Regions from separate parts of the Massilia sp. UYP34 genome, predicted to be linked through region 1. Evidence: predicted binding sites of a transcription regulator. Region 1 holds the regulator's gene; the other holds the start of a gene.
The links. The regulator sigma-54, encoded in region 1, starts transcription at its own class of promoters, with help from an activator protein. The targets are predictions, from matches to a motif close to TGGCANGNAANCTGCTTT.
Positions count from the first base shown of each region.

Region 2: ACZ9AQ_RS14165 (ANTAR domain-containing response regulator) is a predicted target of sigma-54. The motif match lies at 4,571-4,588, and genes of this name have one in related genera.

Region 1 covers NZ_JBWBRF010000001.1:44,018-58,617, forward strand. Annotated here, with positions in the region: gene ACZ9AQ_RS00210 (enoyl-CoA hydratase/isomerase family protein) at 1-402, opposite strand, end outside; gene hpf (ribosome hibernation-promoting factor, HPF/YfiA family) at 526-885, opposite strand; gene ACZ9AQ_RS00220 (RNA polymerase factor sigma-54) at 961-2,436, opposite strand; gene lptB (LPS export ABC transporter ATP-binding protein) at 2,448-3,200, opposite strand; gene lptA (lipopolysaccharide transport periplasmic protein LptA) at 3,212-3,760, opposite strand; gene lptC (LPS export ABC transporter periplasmic protein LptC) at 3,807-4,412, opposite strand; gene ACZ9AQ_RS00240 (KdsC family phosphatase) at 4,424-4,978, opposite strand; gene ACZ9AQ_RS00245 (KpsF/GutQ family sugar-phosphate isomerase) at 4,978-6,000, opposite strand; gene ACZ9AQ_RS00250 (monovalent cation:proton antiporter family protein) at 6,130-8,109, shown strand; gene ACZ9AQ_RS00255 (DUF484 family protein) at 8,167-9,309, opposite strand; gene ACZ9AQ_RS00260 (MOSC domain-containing protein) at 9,462-10,307, opposite strand; gene ACZ9AQ_RS00265 (DEAD/DEAH box helicase) at 10,411-13,518, opposite strand; gene ychF (redox-regulated ATPase YchF) at 13,643-14,600, opposite strand, start outside.
Region 2 covers NZ_JBWBRF010000008.1:25,682-40,281, reverse strand. Annotated here, with positions in the region: gene ACZ9AQ_RS14180 (urate hydroxylase PuuD) at 1-135, shown strand, start outside; gene ACZ9AQ_RS14175 (M20/M25/M40 family metallo-hydrolase) at 132-1,373, shown strand; gene ACZ9AQ_RS14170 (S9 family peptidase) at 1,528-3,921, opposite strand; gene ACZ9AQ_RS14165 (ANTAR domain-containing response regulator) at 4,599-5,243, shown strand; gene ACZ9AQ_RS14160 (CmpA/NrtA family ABC transporter substrate-binding protein) at 5,281-6,450, shown strand; gene ACZ9AQ_RS14155 (MFS transporter) at 6,720-8,021, shown strand; gene nirB (nitrite reductase large subunit NirB) at 8,042-10,579, shown strand; gene nirD (nitrite reductase small subunit NirD) at 10,590-10,937, shown strand; gene ACZ9AQ_RS14140 (NAD(P)/FAD-dependent oxidoreductase) at 10,934-12,163, shown strand; gene ACZ9AQ_RS14135 (molybdopterin-dependent oxidoreductase) at 12,176-14,600, shown strand, end outside.

The DNA.
Region 1 (14,600 bases):
GGTCACGATGCGCAGGCCGCAATCCGGGCCGCCCTGGGCGATGCCCATGCCGCCGCCCATTACCACGCCGTCCATGACGGCGATGTAGGGCTTCGGATAGAAATGGATCAGGTGGTTCAGCGCGTATTCTTCGGTGAAGAAATCCTCGAGCAACGCACTGCCGCCCATCGGCGTCGCATGGCCGACCTCATGGAAGAAGCGGATGTCGCCGCCCGCGCACAAGGCCTTCTCGCTGCTGCTGGTCAGCACCACCGCCTCGACCTGCGCGTCATCCTGCCAGGCGCGCAGCGCCACGGTCAGCGCGCGCACCATCGCGAGCGACAGCGAATTGAGCGCCTTCGGGCGGTCCAGGGTGATGATGCCGGTGCGGTTGGCGATGCGGGTCAGGACATGGTCGGTCATGGGGTGATCCATCATGGAGAGACCTGCATTTTACCGAACACGCGCTGCGGGTAAAACCGGAAAGGCGGATGCAAAAAGGGCGTCCCCTCAGACGCCCTTAGCTGGTGTGAGCCCTGCGCCTGGTCAGGCGGCAGCGGCCTCTTCGCTGCCACGCTCCGGCAGGCGCTTGATCGAAGTACGGCTATGGTCCTTCAGCATTTGCTTGTGTTTGAGGATCTGTCGGTCCAGCTTATCCATCAGCGTATCGATCGCCGCGTACAGGTCTTGCGCGACGCTTGCCACGTGCAGGGTCTTGCCCGACACCTGGACGTTGATCTCTGCTTTCTGCCTTTTTTCTTTTTCAGTGAGGTTGTCGACGGCCAGGAAGACATGGGTGTCGATCACCTGGTCGAAATGGCGAATGATGCGCTCGAGCTTATTCTGAACGTATTCACGGATGGCGGGGGTCACTTCGAGATGATGGCCACTGATTGTGAGGTTCATACACACTCCTTTGAAAATGATGCACCGTGTGGACCACACCAACGCGACAAGGCACGACGGGTGTGGACGGCGCAGTTACAAGGACTTGCGGAGGCTTACAGGGGGTATCTTGAGGGCTTCACGGTATTTTGCAACCGTCCGGCGCGCAATGACCATGCCTTGTTCCCCGAGCATCTCCGCGATCTTGCTGTCGGATAATGGGTTCCTAGGGTCTTCTGCTCCTGTCAATTGTGCGATGAGCGCACGGATTGCCGTCGAGGATGCTTCGCCTCCCGCCTCGGTGGCAACGTGGCTACCGAAGAAATACTTCAACTCAAACATGCCGTGCGGGGTCAGCATGTATTTCTGGGTTGTGACACGAGAAATTGTGCTCTCGTGTAGGCCTAGTGTATCAGCTATCTCGCGTAAAACAAGGGGCCGCATGGCAACCGCGCCGTGGGAGAAAAAGTTGCGCTGGCGCTCGACGATCGCCTCCGCCACGCGCAGGATGGTGTCGAACCGCTGGCGCATGTTCTTGATGAGCCACTTCGCTTCCTGCAGCTGCGCGCCCATCTGCGCTTCGCTCTTGCCTTGCTTGAGCAGGCTGGCATACAGGCTGTTCACGCGCAGGCGCGGCATCACGTCCGGGTTCAGGGTGACCGCCCAGCCGCTCTTGGCGCGGCGCACGATCACGTCCGGCACCACGTAGTCCGACACGTTCGAGGCGAAGACCGCACCCGGATGCGGATTACACTGGCGCACCACGGCCTGCACCTCGCGCAAGTCTTCGTCGTCGCAGTCGAGCGCTTTTTTCAGCTTGCTGTATTCGCGCTGGGCGAACCAGGTCAGGTAACCTTCGACGATGGTCAGGGCCATGCGCCGCGTGACCATTGGCACGCCCGGCATGCGCCGGATCTGCAGCGCCAGGCACTCGGACGCGCTGCGCGCGCCGACGCCCACCGGGTCCATGCTCTGCACCAGCGCCAGCGCGCAGCGCAGCTCGTCGATCTCGATCTCGAGTTCTTCGGGCAGCCGCGCGTGGATCTCGTCGAGCGGCTCGTCGAGATAGCCGTTGTCGTCCAGCGCATCGATCACCAGCTCGGCGAGCGCACGGTCGCGCACCGACAAGGTGGCTTCGCGCACCTGCTCCATCAGGTGTTCGCGCAGGGTGATGGCGCAGGCTTCCAGCTGCGGGCGGCCGTCCTCGTCCTCGCCGCCGCCGGACGACGGCGCGCCGCCCTCGCTCCAGTCAGCATCAACGCGATCGTTGTCGGCGCCGCTCTCGAGGCTCTCGCCCTCCTGCGCCGGCGCGTCCTGGCCCTCGGCCTGCTGGCCGGGCGCCGGCGGCGCTTCGCCATTGGCGGGCGCATTGTTGATGGCGCCATCGGCCAGCAAACGCACCGAACGGTCGAGCGGATCGTCGAGCCGCTCGAGCAAGGGGTTATCGCCCAGTATCTGCTCGATCTCCTGGTGCAGTTCGAGCGTCGACAGCTGCAGCAACCGGATCGACTGCTGCAGTTGCGGCGTGAGCGCGAGGTGCTGCGAAGTGCGAAGTTGCAGGGACTGTTTCATCTAGGCGTCGCTCACATGCGGAAGTGTTCACCCAGGTACACGCGGCGCACCGACTCGTCCGCGATGATGTCGTCAGGACGGCCGGAGGCAAGCACCGCGCCCTGGTTGATGATGTAGGCGCGGTCGCAGATGCCAAGCGTCTCGCGCACGTTGTGGTCGGTGATCAAGACACCGATCCGGCGCTCTTTCAGGAAGCGCACGATGCGCTGGATCTCGATCACGGCGATCGGGTCGACGCCGGCGAACGGTTCGTCCAGCAGCACGAAGCGCGGATTGGTCGCCAGCGCGCGCGCGATCTCCACGCGGCGGCGCTCGCCGCCCGACAGCGACAGCGCCGGATTCTCGCGCAGCTTCTCGATCTGCAGGTCGGCCAGCAGGGTGTCGAGGCGCTCGTTGATCTGGTCTTTCGACAGCGGCTTGCCATTGTCCTTTTGCAGCTCGAGCACGGCGCGGATGTTCTCTTCCACCGTCAGCTTGCGGAACACCGACGCCTCTTGCGGCAGGTAGGACAGGCCCAATACGGCGCGGCGGTGGATCGGCAGGCTGGTGATGTCGGTGCCGTTGATGTCGATCGAGCCGGCGTCCGACGGCACCAGGCCCACGATCATGTAGAACGACGTGGTCTTGCCGGCGCCGTTCGGGCCCAGCAGGCCGACCACCTCGCCGCACTCGACCTGCAGCGACACGTCGCGCACCACCAGGCGCTTGCCATAGCTTTTCTGCAGGCCCTTGACGACCAGGGTGCTGCAATCGTCCAGCTCCATCGGAATCGCCGTCATTGGGCGCCTCCGCCTGGTGCGCGCTTGGGCGCCAGGATCAGGGTGCCGCGGCCGCCGCCAACCTTGCTCTGGCCGCTGGTGTCGTTACGCACCGTGGCCACTTCCTTGCGGTTGTCGTAGGAGATGAACGGGCCGGTGATCTGGTTGGTCATGCGCGCGCCTTCCAGTTCGCGCACGACGGCGTTGGAATACAGGCGCACCAGTTCCGATCGCTCGTCGTACTCGATGCGCTCGGCCTGGCCGTCGACCCACAGGTCGGAACCACCGTCGCGCTTCTGGCGGAAGGTGGCGACCTTGCCGCCGGCGGCGGTGAGGGTCACGCTCATATAGCCTTCCGGGCTTTCCTTGACCAGGGCGCGGTCGGACTTGAGCACCAGGGTGCCGCGGGTCAGGACCACGTTGCCGGTCAGGATGCGGGTGCCGGTCACCTCGTCGACGTCGAGCGAGTCGAAGTTGATGACTGCCTCCTTGAGCGAATCGGCGCGCTCGGCGGCCGCGGTCAGCGACAGCAGGGAAAGGAAAACGGCGGCAAGTAGTTTTTTCATGGTCGGTTAAGGGTCTCGGGTTGGCACGCGGCGCTGGTGCGGGGAATCAGCGCTGGCGTGGCGGATAGACGATCTGGCCGCGGCTGGACAGGTGCAGCTGCATGGTCGCATTATTGGCGACCATGCCGGTGCCCTTGACGTTGGAGGCGCCAAGCTGCATGTCGATCGGCAGATCGGTCTTCAGGATTTCTTCGTCGGGCAGCACGGTAAGCGCCTGGGTGCGCACGTGCAGCGATTCGCTCTGCGCGGTCTTGGGGCGCTGCAGGTCGACGTCGCCGATCAGCTCGACCCGGTGCTCCTGGTGATGGATTTGCGCGTTCTTCGCCACCACCGTCATCGGCGGGCGGCCCGGCTCGACGCCGCGCAGCACCGGCGCGTCGACGTGCGACACGTCGCCGTTCGGAATATGCGCCAGGCGCTTGCCCGACACCAGGTAGCTCGGCTGGCCGTTCTCGGTCATGCGCACGAAGGAAAAGTTCTCGACGATGTAGTCCGGTTCGTCCGGCGGCCCTCCCAGCTGGGCATCGATGTCGGAGGCCTGCATCAGCTGCAGCAGCCAGAAGCTGCCGAAGGCGAAGAAGGTGCCGATCACGATCATCGCAAGGAGATTCCAGCGGTGCGCGGTACGCTTGTTCTGGACGATGGTAGCCATGCTGGGTGGCCTCAGGCGAAGTACGGCGCGAGCGCCTGGTCGTAGGTGCCCTGGGCGCGCATCACGAGATCGCACACCTCGCGCACCGCGCCGCGGCCGCCGGCGTTTTTCGTCACGTAGTGCGCGCGGTGCTGCACTTCGGGGTGGCCGGACGGCACCGCGACGGCGAAGCCGACGCGCGCGAACAGCGGCAGGTCGATCACGTCGTCGCCGATGTAGCCGCACTGCTCGGCGGTGAAGCCCGTGGCCGCCAGGAGCTTGGCGAAGCCGATGCGCTTGTCATGGATGCCCTGGTGGACGTGCGAAATGCCGAGATCGGCCGCGCGCTTGACGACGATCGGCGACAGGCGCGCGCTGATGATCGCGGTCTGGACGCCGGTCTTGTTGAGCAGCTGGATGCCCAGGCCGTCGAGCACGTTGAAGGTCTTGGTGACTTCGCCTTCCGGGCCGTAGGTCAGGCTGCCGTCGGTCAGCACGCCGTCGACGTCGAAGATCATGACCTTCACGCGCGCGGCGCGTTCCATGTGGGCCAATGGGGTGATGGCCGGGATAAACGTGTCGCTCATCAGATCACCTTGGCGCGGGTCAGGTCGTGGATGTGCAGCGCGCCGACCAGGCGGTCGTCGTCGTCGACCACCAGCATCTGGTTGATGCGGAATTCCTCCATCACGGCGACGGCGTCGACCGCCAGCTGGTCGGGCCGCACGCGGCGCGGGTTGACGTGCATGACGTCGCGGATCTGGATGTTCGAAAAGTCGTGCATGCGCTCGATCACGCGGCGCAGGTCGCCGTCGGTGAACACGCCCACCGGACGGCCTTCGGGGTCGACGACGGCGGTCATGCCGAGGCCCTTGCGGGTGACCTCGAGCAGCGCTTCGACCAGCGGGGTGTCGGGGGTGACGCTCGGCACCGCGTCGCCGCTGCGCATCACGTCGCGCACGTGCGTCAGCAGGCGCCGGCCCAGCGCGCCGCCCGGATGCGACAGCGCGAAGTCCTGTTCGCGGAAACCCCGCGCGTCGAGCAGCGCCACGGCCAGCGCATCGCCCATGGCGAGGGTCACGGTGGTGCTGGTGGTCGGCGCCAGGTTGAGCGGGCAGGCTTCCTTGTCCACCGCGATGTTCAGGTGCACGTCGGCCAGCCTGGCCAGGCGCGAGGCGGGTTTGCCGGTCATGGCGATCACGCGCGCGCCAAGGCGTTTCACGGCCGGCAGGATATCGAGGATCTCGGACGATTCGCCCGAATTGGAAATCGCGATCACGACGTCGTTTTTGGTGACCATGCCCAGGTCGCCGTGCGCGGCTTCGCCCGGGTGCATGAAGAAGGCCGGGGTGCCGGTAGACGCCAGGGTGGCGGCGATCTTGCGGCCGATGTGGCCCGACTTGCCCATTCCGGACACCACCACGCGACCGTCGCAAGCCATGATTAGTTGCGCGGCGTTCACGAAACTGTCGTCGTCGCCCAGGCGCGCCTGCAGCGCGCGGATGGCGTCCGCTTCGATCGACAGCGTGTCGCGACCCAGAGCCAGGACGCGCCGGGCCAGGGTCTCGTCAAAACTTTTCGGCATTATTTTTTCATCGGTTACACTCATTTTGGAAGTATAAACGAATTGGGAAAGCAAAAAACTTGCCAGTCGTAACAAACGATGACAAGCACCTTCCGCGCCACATAGGGCGCATGCCATAAGATCAACAGTTACCGCTCATCGCGTATCGCGCCAATGCATTCCGGCCTTGAACTCACCCTGCTCCTGCTGGGCTGCGCCGTCCTCGGCGTGGTCGCCTTCCGCAGCCTGCAACTGCCGCCGATGCTCGGCTACCTCGCCGTCGGCGTGTTGATCGGCCCGCACGCCCTGGCCCTGGCCGAGGACAGCCCCACCACCCATGCGCTGGGCGAGTTCGGGATCGTGTTCCTGATGTTCTCGATCGGCCTGGAGTTCTCGCTCGGGCAGCTGCGCGCGATGCGGCGCATCGTGTTCGGGCTGGGGTTGGCCCAGGTGATGGCGACGATCTTGGCCGCCATGGGGATCGGGTTGCTGGCGGCCTGGTTCCTGCCCGGCATACCGCTCGGCTGGCAGGCCGCCTTCGCGCTGGGCGGCGCGCTGGCGATGTCCTCGACCGCCATCGTCGTCAAGCTGCTCACCGAGCGGCTCGAGCTCGACAGCGGGCATGGGCGGCGCATCGTCGGCATATTGCTGTTCCAGGACCTGGCGGTGGTGCCGCTCCTGATCATGATTCCGGCGCTGGCGCGCGACCCGGAAGACCTGGCGATCACCCTTGGAGTGGAAGCGCTCAAGGCGGCGCTGGTGCTGGCCCTGCTGCTGTTCTTCGGCCAGAAGTTGATGGGGCGCTGGTTCACCATCGTCGCCAAGCGCCGCTCGCAGGAGCTGTTCATGCTCAACCTCTTGCTGGTGACGCTGGGCGCGGCCTGGATCACCGAGCAGGCCGGCCTGTCGCTGGCCCTGGGCGCTTTCGTCGCCGGCATGCTGATCTCCGAGACGCCCTATAAACACCAGGTGGAAGAAGACATCAAGCCGTTCCGCGACGTGCTGCTGGGGCTGTTCTTCATCACGATCGGCATGCTGCTCGACCTGCAGATGGTGATCAAGCACTGGTGGCTGGTGCTGCTCCTGCTCGCGCTGGTGGTGCTGCTCAAGTTCGGCCTGATCGCCCTGCTCGCGCGCGCCTTCGGGGCGTCGCCCGGAACGGCGCTGCGCACCGGCCTGGCGCTGGCCCAGGCGGGCGAATTCAGCTTCGTGCTGCTCAATCACGCCTCCGGATCGAAGCTGGTCGACCCGTTCGTGATGCAGCTGGTATTGGCCTCGATGGTGCTGTCGATGCTGCTCGCGCCCTTCGTCATCGCCAGTATGGACCGGATCGCGATGAAGTTCGCCGCCAACGAGTGGATGACGCAGTCGCTGCAGCTGACCCAGCTCGCCACGCGCACCATGAAGACCCAGAACCACGTAGTCATCGCCGGCTTCGGGCGCAGCGGCCAGAGCCTGGCGACCCTGCTCAAGGAAGAGGCGCTGCCCTGGCACGCGCTGGACCTGGATCCGGAGCGGGTGCAAGAGGCGCAGGCGGCCGGCGCCGCGGTCTCGTACGGCGACGCGGCGCGCCGCGAAAGCCTGATCGCGGCCGGCATCCACCGCGCCAGCGCGCTGGTGATCACCTTCGCCGACACGCGGCAGGCCTTGAAGGTGCTGCACCTGGTGCACGAACTGGCCCCGAACCTGCCGGTGATCGTGCGCAGCCACGACGACGCCGACATGGACGTGCTCAAACGCGCCGGCGCCACCGAGGTGGTGCCGGAGGCGCTGGAGAGCAGCCTGATGCTGGCCTCGCACACGCTGGTGACGCTGGGCGTGCCGCTGCGGCGCGTGGTGCACCGGGTGCAGGCGGCGCGCGACGACCGCTATGCGGCCTTGCGCGGCTACTTCCATGGCGCCAGCGACAGCGGCGCCACGCTCGAGCCGGGGCATGTGCGCCTGCATTCGGTGCGGCTGCACGCGCAGGCCGGCTCGATCGGCCGCAGCCTGGCGGAACTGGGGCTGCACGGCGTCGCGGCCGAGGTGACGGCGCTGCGGCGCGGCGGCAAGGACGTGGAGCCGGGGCCTGGCGTGGTGCTGGCCGCGGGCGACGTGGTGGTGGTACGGGGGGATGGGGAGGCGGTCAGCCGGGCCGAGGATCGGCTGCTGTGACCACCTTACGTGTGACCACATTCACCAACAACCGTCGGGTCGGCGTTACGCGTGCAATCACGCGAAGGCGACGACCTTGTTGCGGCCGCCGGCCTTGGCCTGGTACAGCGCCGCATCGGCGGCCGCCACCAGTTCCTGCGTCATGCCTTCGATCGCGTTGTCGTGCGCAGGGTCGTGCGCGGAATCGGACCACTGCTCCGATAGCACGGCGACGCCGATCGACACCGTCACGTCGACCCGTTCGCCGCCACTCAGGCTGATCGGCGCGGCGGCGACGCCGGCGCGGATGCGGTGCGCGACCATGCTCGCGCTTTCCAGGTCGGCGTCGATCAGCAGCACCACGAATTCCTCGCCGCCGAAACGCCCCAGCGCATCCGACATGCGCAGCTCGGCCTTGATGCGGCCGCACACCTCGCGCAGGACTTCGTCGCCGCCCTGGTGGCCGACCGTGTCGTTGACACGCTTGAAGTGGTCGATGTCGATGTACATGCAGGACAGGCGATAGCCCTGGCGCCGGGCGCGCGCGGTCTCTTCGATCAGGCGGCGGTCCATGTAGCGGCGGTTGTAGACGCCGGTGAGCGAATCGGTGAGGCCGATGTACTTGAGCATCTCGTTGCTGATCACGTTTTCGAGGCAGATCGCGATGATCGAGCCCATGTGCTCGACGAAATCGGTGCCCAGGTTCGGCGTGAAGCGGGCCGGATCGGCGCTGCCCAGGTTCAGGCTGCCGATCAGGCGCGTATTGCGCAGCAGCGGCACCAGGGCCACGCTCTGCAGGCCGGCGGGCGGATGCGGGAACATGGCGCAGTGCTGGCCCGGCGCATAGGCGCCCAGGATCGGACGCGGACGGCGCTCGGGCGCCATGTCGAAGCCGAGCTCGACCGCATGCTCGCAGAACATCAGGTTGGGGAACTGCTCGAAATCGACGCCCAGGCGGTGCATGACGGTATAGATGTCGGCATCCGGATCGACCAGCGACAGGGTGACGGTGTCCAGTTCCGAAATCACCGGCAGCGTGCGAAAGATCGTGCCGACCAGTTCCGGAAAGCTGCCGGCGCCCACGATCTGCAGGTCGAAGGCCTGGTGGCGGCACATGATGTCGTGGTTACGTTCGGCCTGCTCGAGCAGGTACGCCATGCGCGCGCGCAGGGTCTCGTTTTCCGCCATCAGTTCTCGCGTCGACGCGCTCGGCTCGTGCATGAAGCATTCCTTTCAGCAATAACCATAACATTACGCCATCCACTCTTGCTTGGATATGAAAAACCGCCTGTCAGTACAAGGGAATAGGCGATTTTGCGACACTGTCGCGGGCTGCCGGCGTTTGGCCTGCCGTGGTGCTTATTTAGAATTACTTAGAAAGCGAGCTCGGCGTTTAGTTCCTGGCCGACGCGCACCGTGCGGCCGATGCCGTCCTGGACGATGACGTTCATGCCCAGCGTCACCGCGCCATCCATGCGGGCGTTGGCGCGGTAGGTTTGCAGGATGTCGAGGGGATCAGGGCCGGGAATGCCGGTGGCCTGGTCGACCGACGGGATCGGACAACGCGCGCAGGGCTTGACCGGGCGCAGGCTGACGTCGTCGTCGCTGAAAACGGCCACGAAATCCTCTTCGAAGGCGTCGATGCCTTCCACGACCACGTTGGGACGGAAGCGGTTCATGGGCAGCGCGGCGCGGCCGGCCTGCGCCAGCTTGCGGTTCAGGTCGTCGAGCGAGGACTGGCCGATCAGGAGGATCGGGTAGCCGTCCGAGAAGCGGGCGGCGGCAGGCAAGCCGCCGGTCCATGGGCTGATCTTCGGGCGCACGACGTCCGGGCGGAAGCGCACCAGGCGGCATGGCGCGCCGACGGCGTCCGTGAACCATGCCGCGGCATCCTCGCCGCAGTCGGCGGCCAGGACGTGGTCGTCCCAGATCAGCACCTCGATCGCCGGCGCCTCGGGCGCGTGCGCCAGCGGCAGGCGGATCGGAGACAGGCCGGGCGCCTCGACCACCAGTGCATCCCCTTCGACGCGCGGCGCGATGGTGGCCATGCGCGGGTATTCGCGCTGGGTCAGGAACAGGCCCTCGCGCGTCACCACCATCCATTCGCGGTCGTGCACGCCGCCGGCCGACAGGCCGTCAAGGGCCAGCGTCGCGTCAAGCACGGACAGGCCGGCGCAGGACTTGATCGGATAAAGGAAGAGTTCGGAGACGATGGCCATGCTGTGATTGAGGGAGGCGGAAAGAAGCCATCAGTATGGCAGCAATCGGCGTTGCCGGCGCGATCCCGAAGGGCGGATCCGATGGCATCGGCCGCCCTGCCCGCTAGCCCTCGACCGTCTCGCGGCTGCGTTCCACCAGATACGTCGCCAGCAGGCCGGACGGCAGCGCAGGCCGGCCCGCATCGAACACCTTGCGGTTGCCGATGACGATGAAGCTGTCCCTGGCGCGCGATACCGCGACGTTGAGCATGTTCGGCTTCTGGTCGAAGAAGGCGCCGCCAGTGAAACTGTCGCCATAGGTCGGCGAAAACAGCACGATGGCGCGCTCGGCTCCCTGCAGCGCGTGCACGGTGCCGACCGTCAGGCGGCTGTCCTTGCGCAGCAGGTCCGGCATGTCGCGGCGCAGGCGCCGCTCGATCGCGCCCGCCTGGGCTGCGAACGGGGTCACGATGCCCACCAGGGCCCAGATCGGCGTCGGCTTGCCCGCATCATCGAGGTAATGCCGTTCGATGGCCTCGCGGTGGGCCTTGAGCCAATCGACCACCGCGGCCGCCTCGGCGTCGTTCTGGCGGCTGCCGCCGCGCCGCACATCCCTGCCGCCAACGTGGATCAGCTCGAATGGCGGCAGGATCCGCTCCGCCGGCGGCAGCGACGCGCGTTTCGGCGCGAGGCGGCAGGCGTAGATCAGCCGGTTGCAGTAATCGATCAGTTCCGGCACACAGCGCCGGTGTTCGGTCAGCATCAGGCCGCCGATGTCCTCGTACTGCCGGACCGTGCAGCTGCGGTTGGCGATGCGCATCAGGCTGCCGCTGGCCGACGCAAACCCGGCCTGCGCCAGGCGTTCGTAGGCGGGGTCGTGGAAGGCCGGCGCCAGGCCGAACTTGACGGCGTTGGCGCGGTCGGTCGCTTCGCCGCCGTTCCAGACCGGCTCGATCTGGAACGTGTCGCCGACCACCATAGCGCGCCGCGCCAGGGCGAACATCGGCGCGCCGATATCGGGCGAGACCTGTCCTGCCTCGTCCACCACCAGCAGGTCGATCGTATTCCAGAACGGCATGTCTTCGCCTTCCCAGGCGGTGAAGAACGACGGCGCCATGTGGAAGTTCGACACCATGCAGGGAGAGAGCTTGGCGAAGCGGCGGTACTTCGCTTCGAGCTTGCGGCGTCCCTTGGTATCCTTGATGCCGCTCCTGATCCGGTGCCGCACTTCCAGGATCCACTGGCCCGACCAGTACCAGTCGGCGACGGCGAACATGCGCGCGCGTACCTTCTTGTCCAGGTGGTCGTTCAGGTTGGCCAGGCTGGCGTCGAGCAGTTCCGGATCGTCGCCGGCCACGTCGCGCCAGGCGGCGAAGGCGCCGGTGACGCGGGCACGCTCCTGCTCCAGCAGCGCCATCTCCTGCTTGACGTCGTCGCTCTGGCGCGCGAGCGCCTCGTTCAAGGCGAGCAGCTCGGCCAGGGTGTCGTTCTTGTGCTGCAGCGCTTCCTTCTTGAGCGTATGGAAGTGTCCCGGCATGCCGTCGGCGCGGTGCTGGAGGTCGGCGGTCAGCGGATGCGCCATCAGCACCTGGCGGTCGCGCGCCATGCGGCGCCGGCGCACTGCCGGCACGAAACTGAAGAGATCGAGCCAGACCGAGGCGTCGGCCAGGTAGGCCGCCCACGCCTTCTCGGCGCGCATGATGTCGTCGCGGCGCGCCTCGTAGGCGCGCAAGGCGGCGTCGGCGGCCTGATCGCTCTCGTTCCGGCGATCGCGCAGCCGCGCCAGCTGCTCGCGGCAACGCGTGAGCCCCTCGTTCAAGGTCGCCAGCAAGACCCGGTACGCGGCGACGGCGCCGTCGTCGATGTCCTGGCCGAGCGCATGGAACAGCGCATGGCGCGCCGCCACCAGGGCGTCGAGGCGCGCGGCGAGCCCTTTCAGTTCGGCGTGCAGGTCGTGGACCACGGTGCCGACGCCGTCGCCGCGCCGCCTGAAATGCATGGCCGCGCAGTCGAGGTAATGGCGCTCCGCGGCCACCAGCATGTCCGGCGTCTCGAACTCCTCGAAGGGGTGGCTCTTGCCGGTGCAGGCCGGATGCGCGCTCTGGCGTGATTCGGACGCCAGGAACAGCCCGAAGCCGCGCCCGTAGGGATGCCAGCGCCGATGCCCGGTCTCGGCCGCGATTTTCGCGAAGCTGTCGAGCACGTTCTCGACCGCCTTCACATTGGTCGAGGCGACCACGATCAGCGGACAATCGCCGCCGGCCAGGGCCGCGTCGACCCAGAGCTGGGCGACCACGCTGTGCAGCAAGGTGGTCTTGCCGGTGCCGGGCGGCCCGTTCACCGCCAGGATCTGCCCCTCGCCCAGGCGCTGCAGCTCGACCATCGCCGTGCGCTGGGACGGCGACAGGTGGTGCAGCGGATGCATGTGGCCGACCGTCTTGCCATCGTACGGCGCGGCCTGCTGCAAGGGCAGCGGCGCGCGCGCCGCGCTGGCGGCGACGGTGCGCAAGGTGTCAAGGAGCGGCGTGGGCGGCCCCTCGGCGATGATGCGATCGTACAGCTTCAGGAGGTGCCGCGCGACGACCGGCGGCTCGTAGGGCATGCCGTGCCAGCCCGACACCAGGCGGTGCTCGTGGAGCGCGAAATCCGGCAGCCGCTTCCCCTCCCCAGCCGGCAGCAGTGACGACAGAGCGGGCAGCCCGACCCCCGTCACGGCTGCGAACAGGCGCGCCGCCAGCTGGAAGGTGTCGCCCATGCCGGTGGCTTGTTCCGGCAGCGCGCCGATGAAGTCGTCGACGCTGGCCAGCGCGCCGACCGAGGTGCGCCCCAGGGTCGGTTCCAGCAGCTCGCGCGGGATCCAAGGCATGCGCTCGGGGTCGGGCGACAGCAGGCCCTGGCGATCGAGCAGGCAAGGAATGCACAGCACCGACGCGCCCTTGTGCAGCTCGGCGCCGTCCTGCCTGGCGCCGTGGCTCGCGTCCAGCGCCAGGCGCGCCGGAATCAGCACGAAGGGGATGCGGCCGCTCCGCTCCAGCTTGCTGGCATTGAACTGTGCCTCGATCCAGCCCGCCAGGTCGGGCGCGGCTTGCGCGACCCGCCACGCACCGTCGTTTTCCGCGAGCGCGACCGGCTTGCTGTCGGGCGCCACCTCGGGATGCAGCAGGCTCACTTCGGCCAGCGCGGCGCGCCAGTACGGCAAGGGCAGCAAACGGTTCTGGACTGCTTCGTTCATGTTTTCCTGTAGCTCAACCGTATCCAGACGGCATGCCTTGTTTTGTTTTGCCAAGCCAAAAAGAAACAAGCCCTTCGGATTGAAGGGCTTGTGTCGTGGGCGGGCGCTTCGCGCGCCCGGTGGATCAGACGTTGAACAGGAAGTTCAGCACGTCGCCATCCTTGACGATGTATTCCTTGCCCTCGGCGCGCATCTTGCCCGCTTCCTTGGCGCCCGCCTCGCCCTTGTAGGTCAGGAAGTCATCATACGAAATGGTCTGCGCGCGAATGAAGCCGCGCTCGAAGTCGGTGTGGATCACGCCCGCGGCCTGCGGCGCGGTGGCGCCGATCGCCACGGTCCAGGCGCGCACTTCCTTCACGCCGGCGGTGAAGTAGGTCTGCAGGCCCAGCAGCTTGAACGCCGCGCGGATCAGGCGGTCCAGGCCCGGCTCGTCCATGCCCATGTCGCCCAGGAAGTCGGCCTTGTCGGCGTCGTCCATCTCGGCGATCTCGGATTCGATCGCGGCGCAGATGGCGACGATCGGGGCGTTCTGCTTGTTGGCGAACTCGGTCAGCTGGTCCAGCAGCGGGTTGTCCTTGAAACCGGTATCCGACACGTTGGCCACGAACATCGCCGGCTTGGCGGTGATCAGGTGCAGCGGGTAGATGATCGCCATCTCTTCCTTGTCCAGGCCCATGGTGCGCACCGGCTGGCCTTCGTTCAGGTGCGGCATCAGGCGTTCGAGCAACGCGACCAGCTTGGCCGCGTCCTTGTCGCCCGAGCGCGCCTTCTTCTGCTCGCGGTGGATGGCTTTCTCGACGGTGCCCATGTCGGCCAGCGCCAGCTCGGTCTGGATGACTTCGATGTCGTCGATCGGGCTGACCTTGCCGGCCACGTGGATCACGTTCGGGTCTTCGAAGCAGCGCACCACGTTGACGATGGCGTCGGTTTCGCGGATGTGCGACAGGAACTGGTTGCCCAGGCCCTCGCCCTTCGACGCGCCGGCCACCAGGCCCGCGATGTCGACGAATTCGACGATCGCCTTGACCACGCGCTCCGGCTTGACGATGGCGGTCAGCGCGTCAATGCGCGGATCCGGCACC
Region 2 (14,600 bases), on a different contig from region 1:
CAGACGGTGCAACTGAAGGCGATGCCGCTGGCGAATCTCACCCACATGACCGATGCCGAACGCGCCCAGGTGGGAGCCTGGTTCGAGGCCGGCGCCATCACGAACGCAGAAACAAACGCAGACGAGGCCCCATGAACAATCCCTTGCACGAGCGCGTCACCGGCTGGATCGACGCGCACTTCGACGAACAGGTGGCTTTCCTGCAGGAGGTGGTGCGCATCCCGACCGATACCCCGCCGGGCAATAACGCGCCGCATGCCGAGGCGGTGGCGACCACGCTGGAGGCCGCCGGCTGGCCGGTCGAGCGCCATGCGGTGCCGGCGCAGCAGGTGCGCGACCATGGCCTGGAGAGCATCACCAACCTGATCGTGCGCCGCCGCTACGGCGCCGGCGGCCCGACGCTGGCGCTGAACGCCCACGGCGACGTGGTGCCGCCGGGCGAAGGCTGGACCCGGCCGCCGTACGGCGCCGTGATCGAAGATGGTTACCTGTACGGGCGCGCGGCGGCGGTCTCGAAGAGCGACTTCGCCACCTACGTGTTCGCGACCCGCGCACTGGAGGCGCTGGGCCTGCCTTTATCGGGCGCGGTCGAACTGCACTTCACCTACGACGAGGAAGTCGGCGGCCTGCTGGGGCCGGGCTGGTTGCTGGAGCAGGGCCTGACGCGGCCCGACTACGTGATCGCGGCCGGCTTCGGCTACGGCATCGTCACCGCCCACAATGCCTGCCTGCAGCTGGAAGTGACCGTGCACGGCAGGGCGGGGCATGGCGCGATGCCCGAGATGGCGGTCGACGCCCTGCAGGCCGCCACGACAGTGCTCAATGCGATCTATGGCGCGCTGCCCGGCCTGAAGGAGATCCGCAGCGCCGTGCCTGGCATCGGCTCGCCGACCATGATCGTCGGGCGCATCGACGGCGGGACCAACACCAATGTGGTGCCGGGGAAGGTCGTGCTGCGCCTGGACCGGCGCATGATTCCCGAAGAAGACCCGGCGCTGGTCGAGGCGCAGGTGCGCGCGCTGATCGAGGAGGCGGTGCGCGGCGCGGGCGGCATCCGCCTCGAGATCCGGCGCCTGCTGCTGTCGCAGGCGCTGCGGCCACTGCCGGGCGTGGCGCCGCTGGTGACGAGCCTGCAGCGTCATGGCCGCGCGATCATGGGCGAGGAGATTCCCGCGCACGGCACGCCGCTGTATGCGGATGCGCGGCTGTATGGCGAACATGGCATCCCGGCGGTGCTGTATGGCGCCGGGCCGCGCACGGTGGAGGAGTCGAACGCCAAGAAGGCCGACGAGCGTCTGCTGCTGGAGGATTTGCGCCGCGCGACCAAGGTAGTGGCACTGACCTTGCTCGACTTCCTGGGCCCACGGCCCTGAAACACCGCCGGCCCGATTCTATTCCTGGCTCAAAAACGTCGTTCCCGCGGAGGCGGGAACCTAAGTCTCCAGCTATGCCACTTCGCTTGACAATATGGCGTGCTAAATAACTTGGGTTCCCGCCTGCGCGGGAACGACGTGTCAGCGGTGCGGGTTACTTCTGCTTGAGCGAGCGCTCGAACAGTTCATAGATCCGGCGGTACTGGTCATACCACGCCTCCGGCTGCACGTAGCCGTGACGCTCCAGCGGATAGCTCGCCAGTTCCCACTTGTCCTTCTTCATCTCGATCAGGCGCTGCGCCATGCGCACCGAGTCCTGGTAGAACACGTTATCGTCGATCATGCCGTGCGAGATCAGCAGGTGGCCCTTCAGGTTGTGCGCGTATTCGATCGGCGACGACTTCTTGTACGCTTCCGGGTCGATGTCCGGGGTGTTCAGGATGTTGGCGGTGTACTCGTGGTTGTAGGTGGTCCAGTCGGTCACCGGGCGCAGCGCGGCGCCGGCCTTGAAGGTGTCCGGCGCGCGCATCAGGGCCATGAAGGTCATGAAGCCGCCGTAGCTGCCGCCATAGATGCCGACGTTGGCGGCGTCGCCCTGGTGCTGGTTCACCATGTACTTGACGCCGTCGATGTAGTCTTCCAGTTCCGGATGGCCCATCTGGCGGTAGATCGCGGTGCGCCACTTGCTGCCGTAGCCTTTCGAAGCGCGGAAGTCCATGTCCAGCACCACGTAGCCGTTCTGCACCAGCAGGTTGTGGAACATCTGCTCGCGGAAGTAGTTCGGATAGCGGTGGCTGACGTTCTGCAGGTAGCCGGCGCCGTGCACGAACATCACGACCGGATACTTCTTGCCCGGCTCGAGCTGGGCCGGACGATACAGCTTGGCCCAGACCGGGTCGCCGCCGGCGCTGGAAGGCACGGCCACGTACTGCGGCTGGATCCATTCGCGCGCCCTGAACTCCGGCGTGCGGGTGTCGGTCAGCTTGCTCGCTTCGCCGCCCCTGCCGCCCGACAGCGGCACGGTCGCGATCTGGATCGGGGTATAGCTGGACGACCAGTGCACCAGCAGCTTGTTCTCGTCCGGCGACAGGGCGAATTTCTCGACGCCGTCGAGCTTCGTCACTTCGCGAACCTCGGGCGCGCCATTCGCGCCATTCGCATTCACGGCGCAGACTTCGTAGTCGCCCGGGTTGTCGCGGTTGCACAGCATGTAGGCGGTGCTGCCGTCGTAGGTCCAGCGCACGTCGCTGGCTTCCCACTTGCCGGTGGTGAGGGCGCGCGGGGCGGCGGCGCTCAGGCTGTCCCTGGTGTACAGGTGCGAGTAGCCGCTTTCCTCGGACAGGTACCACAGCGTGCGGTTGTCCGGCAGCCAGCCGAATTCGACGTTGTCGTAATTGACCCAGGCGCCGTCGGTCAGACGGTGCAAGGGTTGCAGCTTCGCGGCGCCCAGGTCGACGCTGGCGATCCAGCGGTCCTTGTTGTCGACCGCGCGCAGCATGACGGCGACCCTGGCGCCGTTCGCGCTCCAGTCGATCGCGTTGCGGCCACCCGAGACCACCACCGGGCGGTTGCCCTTGAGCGGATCTTTTTTGGCGGCGGCGCGCAGTTCGGCCAGTGGGTCGACGTTGACGCCCGGGAGTGCGTCGAAGGCGATGTCCTGCACCTTGTTGGTGCGCAGATTGACCAGTTTCAGTGCATGCGGCACCGGCATGTTGCGGCCGACGCGGGTGCGCACGTCTTCGGTTTCCTCGTAGCCCGATTCGTTCACGTAGCGCGGCATCTTGCCGGCGCGGCCCTTGTCGGCGCCTTTGGCGGCGGTGACCACCAGCAGCCAGCGGCCGTCGGGCGACAGCGAGCTGCCTTCGATGGTGACCTTGTCGCCCAGGTAGACCGGGCTTGGCGCCATCGAGGCGTCGGCGCGGCGCAGTTCGTCGGTGCGCGCGCGCAGGGCGTCGCGGTCATCCTTCTGGCGCTTGAGGTGCTCGATCAGGCGCAGCTCGGTCGAACGGTAGGGATCGTCTTCGGGCGCGTTCGGGTCCTTGGCGGCGCGCGGCAGGGCGGCCGGGCCGGTCACGCGGCTGGCGCGGTCCCACACATACCAGTCGTTGCCGATGCGGTACTGGACCGCGGCTTCGTCCGCCGTGTACTGGGCGGCGGTGATGCGGCTGGCGCCGCGCGTGACCTGCACCAGCTGGCCCGACTTGAGGTCGCGCTCGAACAGGTCGTTGTTGCGCAGGACCAGCATGCGGCTGTTGTTGCGGTTGTAGACCACGTCGGCGCTGTCGATCTTCGGCAGCTCGGCGTCCGCGACCAGCCGGGCCTGGCCGGCCGCGACCTCGAACACGTCGCGCACCGGCGAGCCGGTGCGCTTCTGCTTGTAGTACACCTGCTTGCCGTCCCAGCTGAACCAGGCGTCTTCCACCGGGGTGCCGATCCAGTCTGGATGGCTCATGGCCTGGTCGAGGGTGATGGGGGTGGATGCCGCCGCCGGCAGCGCGATCAGTGCGGCGAAGGAGGCCGCAAACAGGGTAAGTGCAGGTGTTCGCATGGGGGAGTCTGATGAGTGAAATGGCTTGTTTGCCAATGGTGCTTGCCAAAGATGCTTGCCAGAAATGCGCATGCATTCTAGCGCAGGCACTCGCCGCGACCACGAATCATGACAGGTTTTTTTTGCTGTAAAGACAAGCGCCGGCGGTACGTCAGTACGGCCGGCGCTGGATGCGGATGGCTTATCGCGGCCGTGGTGCGCCGCAATGAAACCTTGCTTTACATGGCCCTGAACGGGCCTTTTGGCGGGCGCGGCAGGAACATGGCGACCCGGGCTGCCACGGCCACGACGGCCAGGGCGATGGTGAGATATTCGAGCGGGTGCATGATCAGCCCCGCATTGCCGGCGCGTAGCCGCCGTGGGCGACGTAGAGTTCTTGCGAGAAGCTGCGGATGGCCGAGATGGCTGTCGCGAAGAAGCGGGTGCGTTGGATGGCTGCAGTCATGATTGTTCCCCTGAGATAGATACTTCGATGTTGCGTTGCAGTATAGGGGCGTCTTCGTCATAAGCAAACTTTAGATTTGTGATTCCAGCGATACGCTTGGTGAATGATTGTTAAGTTGCTCTCATGCAAGATATTCGTGGTGCGAATATCTTGCACCCCGGGTTTCGCATAAGAAGGGCACTGGGCATCACCGGTGCTCGCGCCTGGTGCGGAACTTGCATATAGTATGCGCATGAAATCGCGAGACAGTGCATCACCACACCTGCGGATCGTCGTCGTGCTTTCCGCAACCGCACCCGGCACCGACCCTGACGCCGCCCAGGCCGCGCAGGCGCGGCGCAGCACGGCGCTGCGCATCGGCCTGCTCGAATCGGGCTACGACCTGATCGCCTCGCTCCCGGCCGACGTGTTCCTGCCCGAGCGCATCGCCCAGCTGCAGCCCGACCTGATCATCGCCGACAGCGAGTCCGACGCGCGCGACGTGCTCGAGCACATCGTGATCGCCACCCGCGACGCGCGGCGGCCGATCGTCCTGTTTACCGAGGACGATGCGCCGGCCAGCATGGACGCGGCGATGGACGCCGGCGTCTCGGCCTACATCGTGGCCGGCCTGCAGGCCGAGCGCGTCAAGCCGGTGCTGGACGTCGCGCTGGCGCGCTTCCGGCGCGAGCAGAAGCTGCTCGATGAGCTGAGCGACACGCGCCAGAAGCTGGCCGAACGCAAGACCGTCGACCGCGCCAAAGGGCTGCTCATGACGCGCTACAGCCTGACCGAGGAGCAGGCCTACCAGCGCCTGCGCACGCTGGCGATGAACAAGAACCTGAAGCTGGCGGAAGTCGCGCAGCGCCTGATCGACGTGGAAGACCTGCTGGGTTAGGCCCGCACCTTCCATCCATACAACGACAAGGAGACGTATGACATTGGCAGGCAGGGGAGCCTGGATCGCCGGCACCGACCGCCCCGAGATCGAGACCGTCCGCATCGGCTTCATGCCGCTGGCCGATTGCGCGCCGCTGGTGATGGCGTCGGTGCTCGGCTTCGACGAGCGGCATGGCGTGCGCTTCGAGCTCACCCGCGAGCTGTCCTGGACCGCCATGCGCGACCGCCTGATCGGCCAGCAGCTCGACGCGGCCCATGCGCTGTACGGGATGGTCTACGGCATCCAGAACGGCATCGGCACCCAGCAGTGCGATATGGCGGTGTTGATGAACCTGCACCAGAACGGCCAGAACATCACGCTGTCGCGCGCGCTCGCCAACGCCGCGCGCGACCCCGGCCTGCTGCGGCGCGAGATCGACGAAACAGGGCGCAAGCTCACCCTGGCCCACACCTTCCCGACCGGGAACCACGCGATGTTCCTGTACTACTGGCTGGCCGCGCATGGCATCGACCCGCTCGTGGACTGCCAGGCGGTGACGGTGCCCCCCAGCCAGATGGCGGCCAGCCTGGCGGCCGGGCATATGGATGGTTTCTGTGCGGGCGAGCCGTGGGGCCAGCGCGCGCAGCGCGACGGCGCCGGGGTCCAGGCCGCGTCCAGCGAACAGGTATGGCCGAACCATCCGGGCAAGGCGCTGGGCACGCGCGCCGACTTCGCGGCCAGCCATCCGAACACCTGCCGCGCCATGATCGCGGCGCTATTGGAAGCCGCGCGCTGGCTCGACGCCTCGCGCACCAACCGCGAAGCCGCGGCCGAGGTGCTGGCCAGCCCCGCCTATGTCAATGCGAGCCGCGACACGCTGCAGTTCTGCCTGGCCGGCCGCCATACCGACGAGCATCGTGGGCACGGCGGCTGGCGCGGCCACAACGGCTTGCGCTTTCATGCCGACGGCGAGGCCAACTTCCCGTGGCTGTCGGACGGCATGTGGTTCATGACCCAGCACCGGCGCTGGGGCCTGCTGCGCGAAGCGCCCGCCTACCAGGCGCTGGCGGCCCAGGTCAGCCGCATCGACCTGTACCGCGAGGCGGCCGAACGCACCGGCACGATGCTGCCCGCCTCCCCGATGCGCAGCTCGACCCTGCTGGGCGGCCGCGTATGGGACGGCAGCGACCCGCAGGCCTGGGCCGGCGCACCTGGCGCATCCTGAACGCGGTGCACGCAGGTGCATCATCGTGGGGAGCGCTGCACTGCAATGCAGCATCCTGGCGCCGCATCCAGGTCCGACCTGTCGGCGTACGCCCGTGAACCCCGGGTGGCACGCCTCTTGCTCATACCCATGACAGGATCAATGGCGATTCTCTTCAAGACTCTCACTTAGCGCCGGCCCAACGCGGGGACGGCAACAGGACAACGGCGTCCGCAGCTACTGCCCACGGCAGCAAGCGCGGACGCCTTTTCGTTTTCAAAGGAAGAACAATGGCCAGCAAAGCGGACAGCATCAAGCTCTTTTCCTTCCAGGGCGCGCCCATGCGCGCCTTCCACCTGACCTGGGTCGCCTTCTTCGTCTGCTTCTTCGCCTGGTTCGCCTGCGCGCCGCTGATGCCGGTCATCAAGGGCGAGTTCGGGCTCTCGATGGAGCAGATCGCCAACATCAATATCGCGGCGGTCGCGATCACCATCTTCGTGCGCCTGCTGGTGGGGCCACTGTGCGACCGCTACGGCCCGCGCAAGACCTATACCGGCTTGCTGCTCCTGGGCGCGATTCCCGTGCTGGGCGTGGCGCTGGCGCAGAGCTACGAAGCGTTCCTGCTGGCGCGCCTGGGCATCGGCGCGGTCGGCGCCAGCTTCGTCATCACCCAGTACCACACCTCCGTCATGTTCGGACCGAAGGTGGTCGGCACCGCCAACGCGACGGCGGCCGGCTGGGGCAATGCCGGCGGCGGCGCGGCGCAGGCGGTCATGCCGCTGATGCTCACCGCCATCGTGATGCTGGGCGTGAGCCAGTCGCTGAGCTGGCGCCTGGCGCTGGTGGTGCCCGGCGTGATGATGATCGTGATGGCCTTCTTCTACTGGCGCTATACGCAGGATTGCCCGGCCGGCAACTACGACGAGCTGCGCAAGACCGGCCGCATGCCGGAGGGCGGCGGCAAGGGCGGCTGGGCGAGCTTCGTCGCCGGCTGCCGCAACTACCGCGCCTGGCTGCTGTTCGTCACCTATGGCGCCTGCTTCGGCATCGAGATCTTCATCCACAACATCGCCGCCGTGTACTACGTCGATCACTTCGACCTGACGCTGGGCCAGGCCGGCATGGCGGCCGCCAGCTTCGGTCTGCTGGCGCTGTTCGCCCGCTCCCTGGGCGGCTGGCTGTCGGACAAGGCCGCGCTCTCCGGTGACCTGAACCGCCGCGTGACCGTGCTGTTCGTGCTGATGATCGGCGAAGGCCTCGGCCTGTTGTGGTTCGCCCAGTCCGAGGGCGTCGTGTTCGCCGTGATCGCGATGCTGGTATTCGGCCTGTTCACCCACATGGCCTGCGGCGCCACCTATGCGCTGGTGCCGTTCATCGCACCGAAGGCGCTGGGCGGCGTGGCCGGCATCGTCGGCGCCGGCGGCAACGTCGGCGCGGTGGCGGCCGGCTTCCTGATGAAGGGCACGGGCGACATCAAGCAGACGCTCACGATCCTCAGCGGCCTGGTGCTGGTCGCCAGCGTCTGCGCCATCGCAGCCCGATTCAGCAATACCACCATCGTCGGCGCCGGCAGTGCGCCGGCAGCAGCGTAACGTCCAACAGGGAGCAGAAAATGCATATCGTCGTCATCGGCCACGGCATGGTGGGCCACAAATTCCTCGAAACCCTGGCCGCCAGCGGGCGGCAAGACTTGCGCGTCACGGTGCTGGGCGAAGAGCCGCGGCCGGCCTACGACCGCGTTCATTTGTCCGAATTTTTCGCCGGCAAGAGTGCGGACGACCTCTCGCTGGTGACGCCGGGCTTTTTCGAGCGTGCGGAAACCGAACCGGGCATGGTGCTGCGCCTGAATGCCAAAGTGGTCGGGATCGACCGCGCGGCGAAGACGGTGACCCTGGCCGACGGTTCGGCTGTCGCTTATGACCGCCTCGTGCTGGCCACCGGCTCCTATCCCTTCGTGCCGCCGGTGCCGGGAGCCGATCGCAAGGATTGCTTCGTCTATCGCACCATCGAAGACCTGGAGGCCATGCAGGAAGCCGGCGCGCGTTCGAAGTCGGGCGTCGTGGTCGGCGGCGGCCTGCTGGGCCTCGAATGCGCCAAGGCGCTGCGCGACCTGGGCCTGAAAGCCCACGTGGTCGAATTCGCCCCGCGCCTGATGGCGGTGCAGGTCGACGATCCCGGTGCGCGCGTGCTGCGCACCCGGATCGAAGAGCTGGGCGTCGGCGTCCATACCGGCAAGAACACGCTGGCCATCGTCGATGGCGAGGAAGCGACCCACCGCATGCAGTTCGCGGACGGCACCCACCTGGACACCGACATGATCGTGTTCTCGGCCGGCATCCGCCCGCGCGACGAGCTGGCGCGTGCATCCGGGCTCGAGACCGGCCCGCGCGGCGGCGTCGTGATCGACGACCGCTGCCAGACCTCGGACCCGAACGTCTATGCCATCGGCGAATGCGCCTCTTGGCGCGGCCAGCTGTATGGCCTGGTCGCGCCGGGCTACGACATGGCGCGCACCGCGGCGCGCCATCTGCTGGACACGGAGTGCGGTTTCGTCGGCGCCGACATGAGCACCAAACTGAAACTGATGGGCGTGGACGTGGCCAGCATCGGCGACGCCCACGGCGCCACGCCGGGCAGCCGCAGCTATCAATTCCTCGATGAACGTCGCCAGACTTACCGAAAGATCGTCGTGTCCAGCTGCGGCAAATACCTGCTGGGCGGCGTGCTGGTGGGCGAGGCGTCCGCCTATGGCGAGCTGCTGCAGACGATGCTCAACAAGATCGAGCTGCCGGAAGCGCCGGAATACCTGATCCTGCCCGACGGTGGCGGCGCGCGCCCGGCGATCGGCGTCGACAAGCTGCCCGCCACGGCCCAGGTCTGCTCGTGCAACGACGTCAGCAAGGGCGCGCTGTGCGAGGCGGTGGCCGGCGGCGCGACCACGATCGGCGCCCTCAAGAGCTGCACCTCGGCCGGCACCGCCTGCGGCGGCTGCGTGCCATTGGTAACCCAAGTCCTCAATGCCGAGCTGAAGAAACTGGGCGTGGCGGTCAACAATCACCTGTGCGAACACTTCCCCTATTCGCGCCAGGAGCTGTACCACCTGGTGCGCGTCGGGGAAATCCGCGACTTCGGCGCGCTGCTGGCGCGCCACGGCAAGGGCCTCGGCTGTGACGTCTGCAAGCCGACCGCCGCCAACATCCTGGCCTCGGTGTGGAACGATTTCGTCCTGACCCCGAAGCACGCCAGCCTGCAGGATTCCAACGACTACTTCCTCGGCAACATCCAGAAGGACGGCACCTATTCCGTGGTGCCGCGCATGCCGGGCGGCGAGGTCACGGCCGACGGCCTGATCGCGGTGGGGATGGTGGCCAAGAAGTATGGCCTGTACACCAAGGTCACCGGCGGCCAGCGGGTCGACCTGTTCGGCGCCCGCGTGGACCAGCTGCCCGCGATCTGGGAAGAGCTGATCGCGGCCGGCTTCGAATCGGGCCACGCCTACGGCAAGTCACTGCGCACCGTCAAATCCTGCGTCGGCTCGACCTGGTGCCGCTATGGCGTCGGCGACAGCGTCGGCTTCGCCATCGCGCTGGAGAACCGCTACAAGGGCTTGCGCGCGCCGCACAAGATCAAGTTCGGCGTCTCGGGCTGCACCCGCGAGTGCGCCGAAGCGCAGGGCAAGGACGTCGGCCTGATCGCCACCGACAAGGGCTGGAACCTGTACGTGTGCGGCAATGGCGGCATGAAGCCGCGCCACGCCGAACTGATCGCCTCGAACCTCACGGAGGAAGAAGTGGTGCGCCTGACCGACCGTTTCCTGATGTTCTACGTGCGCACCGCCGAGCGCCTGCAGCGCACCAGCACCTGGCGCGAGAACCTCGAAGGCGGTCTCGATTACCTGAAGGCGGTGGTGGTCGACGACAGCCTCGGCATCGCGCAGGAACTCGAAGCGCAGATGCAGCACGTGGTCGACACCTACGCCTGCGAGTGGAAGGAAGCCGTCACCGATCCGGAAGTGCGCCGCCGCTTCCGCCACTTCGTCAACAGCACGCAGGTCGACGAAAACGTGGTGTTCGTGCCCGAGCGCGGCCAGGTGCGTCCGGCCACCTTCGACGAACGCCGCCGCGTCATTCCCATCGCCACCGCAGCCTGAAGGAGCAACCATGCACCGTGATCTTCAACCAGATACCTGGACCGCCGTCTGCACCGTGGACGAGATCGTGCCCGATACCGGCGTGTGCGCCTTGCTGAACGGCCGCCAGGTGGCGGTGTTCCGCGTCGGCGACGCCGAGCCGCGCGTGTTCGCCATCGATAACTACGATCCGAACTCGCAGGCCGCCGTGCTGTCGCGCGGGCTGGTGGGCAGCATCGGCGAGCGTATCGTGGTCGCCTCGCCGATCTACAAGCAGCACTTCGACCTGCAGAGCGGCGAGTGCCTGGAAGCGCCGGCGCAGTCGGTGGCCAGCTATCCGGCGCGGATCGAGGCCGGACAGGTGTGGGTCGCCGTATGAGCCCGACCATCAAGCCTTCGCTGGTCGTGGTCGGCAACGGCATGGCCGGCATGCGCACCGTCGAGGAGCTGCTGGCGCTGGCGCCCGATCTGTACGACATCACCGTGTTCGGCGCCGAGCCGCGCGTGAACTACAACCGCATCATGCTGTCGCCGGTCCTGGCCGGCGAGAAGACGGCGGACGAGATCGTGCTGCATCCGCGCGGCTGGTACGAGGAGCACGGCATTACCCTGCATGCGGGCGATCCGGTGGTGGCGATCGACCGCAAGCGGCGCATCGTGCGCGCGCACTCGGGCAAGGAAGTGGCCTATGACCGCCTGCTGCTGGCGACCGGCTCGCAACCCTTCATCGTGCCGGTGCCGGGCGCCGACCTGCCTGGCGTGGTGGGCTTTCGCGACCTGGACGACGTCGACGCCATGCTGCAGGCGGCGCGCGAGGGCCGGCATGCGGTCGTGATCGGCGGCGGCCTGCTCGGGCTGGAAGCGGCCAACGGCCTGCTGCGGCGCGGCATGGACGTCACCGTGGTGCACCTGACCGGGAGCCTGCTCAACCAGCAGCTCGACGTCGACGCGTCGCTGCTGCTGAAAGGCGCGCTGGAGCGGCGCGGCCTGCGCATCCTGCTCGGCGCCGAGACCGAAGCGATCCTCGGCGCCGGCAAGGTGGAAGGCGTGCGCTTCGCCGACGGCCTGGAAGTGCCGGCCGACCTGGTGGTGATGGCGGCCGGCGTGCGTCCCAACGTGGCGCTGGCGCGCGCCGCCGGCCTGCACGTCGAGCGCGCCATCGTGGTGGACGACACCCTGCAGAGCTACGACCCGCGCGTCTACGCGGTGGGCGAATGCGTCCAGCACCGCAAGGCCACCTTCGGCCTGGTGGCGCCGATCTGGGACCAGGCGCGCGTGTGCGCCGCCCACCTGGCGGGCCTGGGCCATCGCCGCTACGTGCAGCAGGCCACCGCGACCAAGCTGAAGGTCACCGGCATCGATGTGTATTCGGTGGGCAACATCGTCGGCGGAGCGGGCACGCAAGACCTGGTCCTGCGCGACCGCCGCGCCGGCATCTATAAACGCCTGGTGCTCGAGGGGAACCGCATCACCGGCGCCGTGCTGTATGGCGACGTGCTCGATGGTCCCTGGTATTTCGACCTGATCCAGCGTGGGGCCGACGTGTCGGCGCTGCGCGATCGATTGTTGTTCGGCCCTGCACTGTGTGAAGCGCAGGCCGCCTAGAGAAAGCTACCCATGTCGCACATGCCGATCCCGCTGCAACAAGTTCGCACCACCTGTCCCTACTGCGGCGTCGGCTGCGGCGTGAAAGCCACGCCGCTGGACGACGGCGGGGCGCTGATCGAGGGCGACGCCGACCATGCGGCCAGTCGCGGCCGCCTGTGCGTCAAGGGCTCGGCCCTGGGCGAGACGCTGGGCCTGGATGGTCGCCTGCTCTATCCGGCCGTGCGCCGCGACGGCGCCATGGCGCGCGCCAGCTGGGAGGAGGCGCTGGACACCGTCGCCGCCGGCTTCGGGCGCATCATCGCCGAGCACGGACCGGACGCGGTGGCGCTGTACGTCTCGGGCCAGATCCTCACCGAGGATTACTACGTCGCCAACAAGTTCATGAAGGGCTACGTCGGCAGCGCCAACATCGACACCAACTCGCGCCTGTGCATGTCGTCCGCCGTGGCCGGCCACAAGCGCGCCTTCGGCGAAGACGTGGTGCCGGGCTGCTACGAGGATTTCGAACTGGCCGACCTGATCGTGCTGGTCGGCTCGAACGCCGCCTGGTGCCATCCGACGCTGTTCCAGCGCATCGTCAAGGCGAAGGAGGCGCGTCCCGGGTTGCAGATCGTGGTGCTCGACCCGCGCCGCACGGCCACCTGCGAACTGGCCGACCTGCACCTGCCGCTCAAGCCGGGCAGCGACGTGCGGCTGTTCAACGGCCTGCTGGCCTATCTGGCGTGGGAGGGCGCGGCCGATCATGATTTCGTCGCGGCGCACACCGAGGGGCTGGAAGCGGCGCTGGACGCGGCCGGGATCGATGGCCAGGCGGACCCGGTCGATGGGGTGGCGCTGGCCTGCGGCGTCGATCCGGCGCAGCTGCGCGCCTTCTATGCGCTGTTCGCGCGCACCGAGAAGGTGGTGACGGCGTTTTCGATGGGCGTGAACCAGTCCTCGAGCGGCACCGACAAAGTCAACAGCATCATCAACTGCCACCTGATCACCGGCCGCATCGGCCGGCCCGGCATGGGCCCGTTCTCGCTGACCGGCCAGCCGAACGCGATGGGCGGACGCGAAGTGGGCGGCCTGGCGAACATGCTGGCGGCCCACCTCGACCTGGACAACGCCGACCACCGCGAGGCGGTGCGCGGCTTCTGGGGGGCGCCGCGCATCGCCGCCAGGCCGGGCCTGAAGGCGGTCGACCTGTTCCGCGCGGTGGAGGCGGGCAAGGTCAAGGCGGTATGGATCATGGCCACCAATCCGGTGGTCAGCATGCCGGACGCCGACCAGGTGCGGCGCGCGCTGGCCGCCTGCGAACTGGTGGTGGTATCGGACGTGGTGGGAAACACCGACGTCGCGCCGTACGCGCACGTGGCGCTGCCGGCGCTGGCCTGGGGCGAGAAGGATGGCACGGTGACCAACTCCGAGCGCTGCATCTCGCGCCAGCGCGCCTTCCTGCCGGCGCCGGGCGAGGCGCGCGCCGACTGGCAGGCGCTGTGCGACGTGGCCCGGCGCATGGGCTTCGCCGGCTTCGACTACGAGGGCGCACACGCGATCTTCGACGAGCACGCGCGCCTGTCCACCTGGAAGAATGGTGAAGAAGGCTATCGGCGCGCCTTCCGGCTCGATCCGCTGGTCGGCATGGACCGCGCGGCCTATGACGCGCTGCAGCCGGTGCAATGGCCGCTCAGTTCGCCGACCGAGGGCGCCGCGCGGCTGTTCGGCGACGGCCGCTTTTCCCACCCCGACGGCAAGGCGCGCTTCGTCGCGACCACGCCGCGCGCACCCGTGCACGCGCCGGGCGGCGAGTATCCGCTGGCGCTCAACACCGGGCGCCTGCGCGACCAGTGGCACACGATGACGCGCACCGGCAAGTCGCCGCGGCTGGCCGGCCATGCGCCGGAACCGTTCGTCGACCTGCATCCGCACGACGCCCTGCTGGCCGGCGTGCGCGAGGGCGAACTGGCGCGCGTGAGCTCGCGGTGGGGCGCGATGGTGGCGCGCGTGGCGCATGGCGGCGGCATCGCGCGCGGCGCGGTCTTCGTGCCGATCCACTGGAATGGGCAAACCGCGTCCGACGCCCGCGTCGGCGCCCTGGTCAACCCGGAAGTCGACCCGGTGTCGGGCGAGCCCGAGTTCAAGCACACGCCGGTGCGGGTGGAGCCGTTCGGCGTCGCCTGGCATGGCTTCATCCTGAGCCGCACGGAACTGAACCTGGAGCGGGTGGCGCACTGGACACGCGTGCGCGGCAGCGGCTTTTTGCGCTACGAGCTGGGTGGCCGCGAGCCGGTGTCGCCCGCGCTGGCGCGCACGCTGCTCGGGGCGGACGACGACGCCGACTGGATCGAGTACGAGGACAAGTCGGAAGGCACGCTGCGCGCGGCGCTCGTGGTCGATGGACGCCTGGAAGCCTGCCTGTTCGCGTCGCGCCGGCCCGATCTGCCGGCGCGCG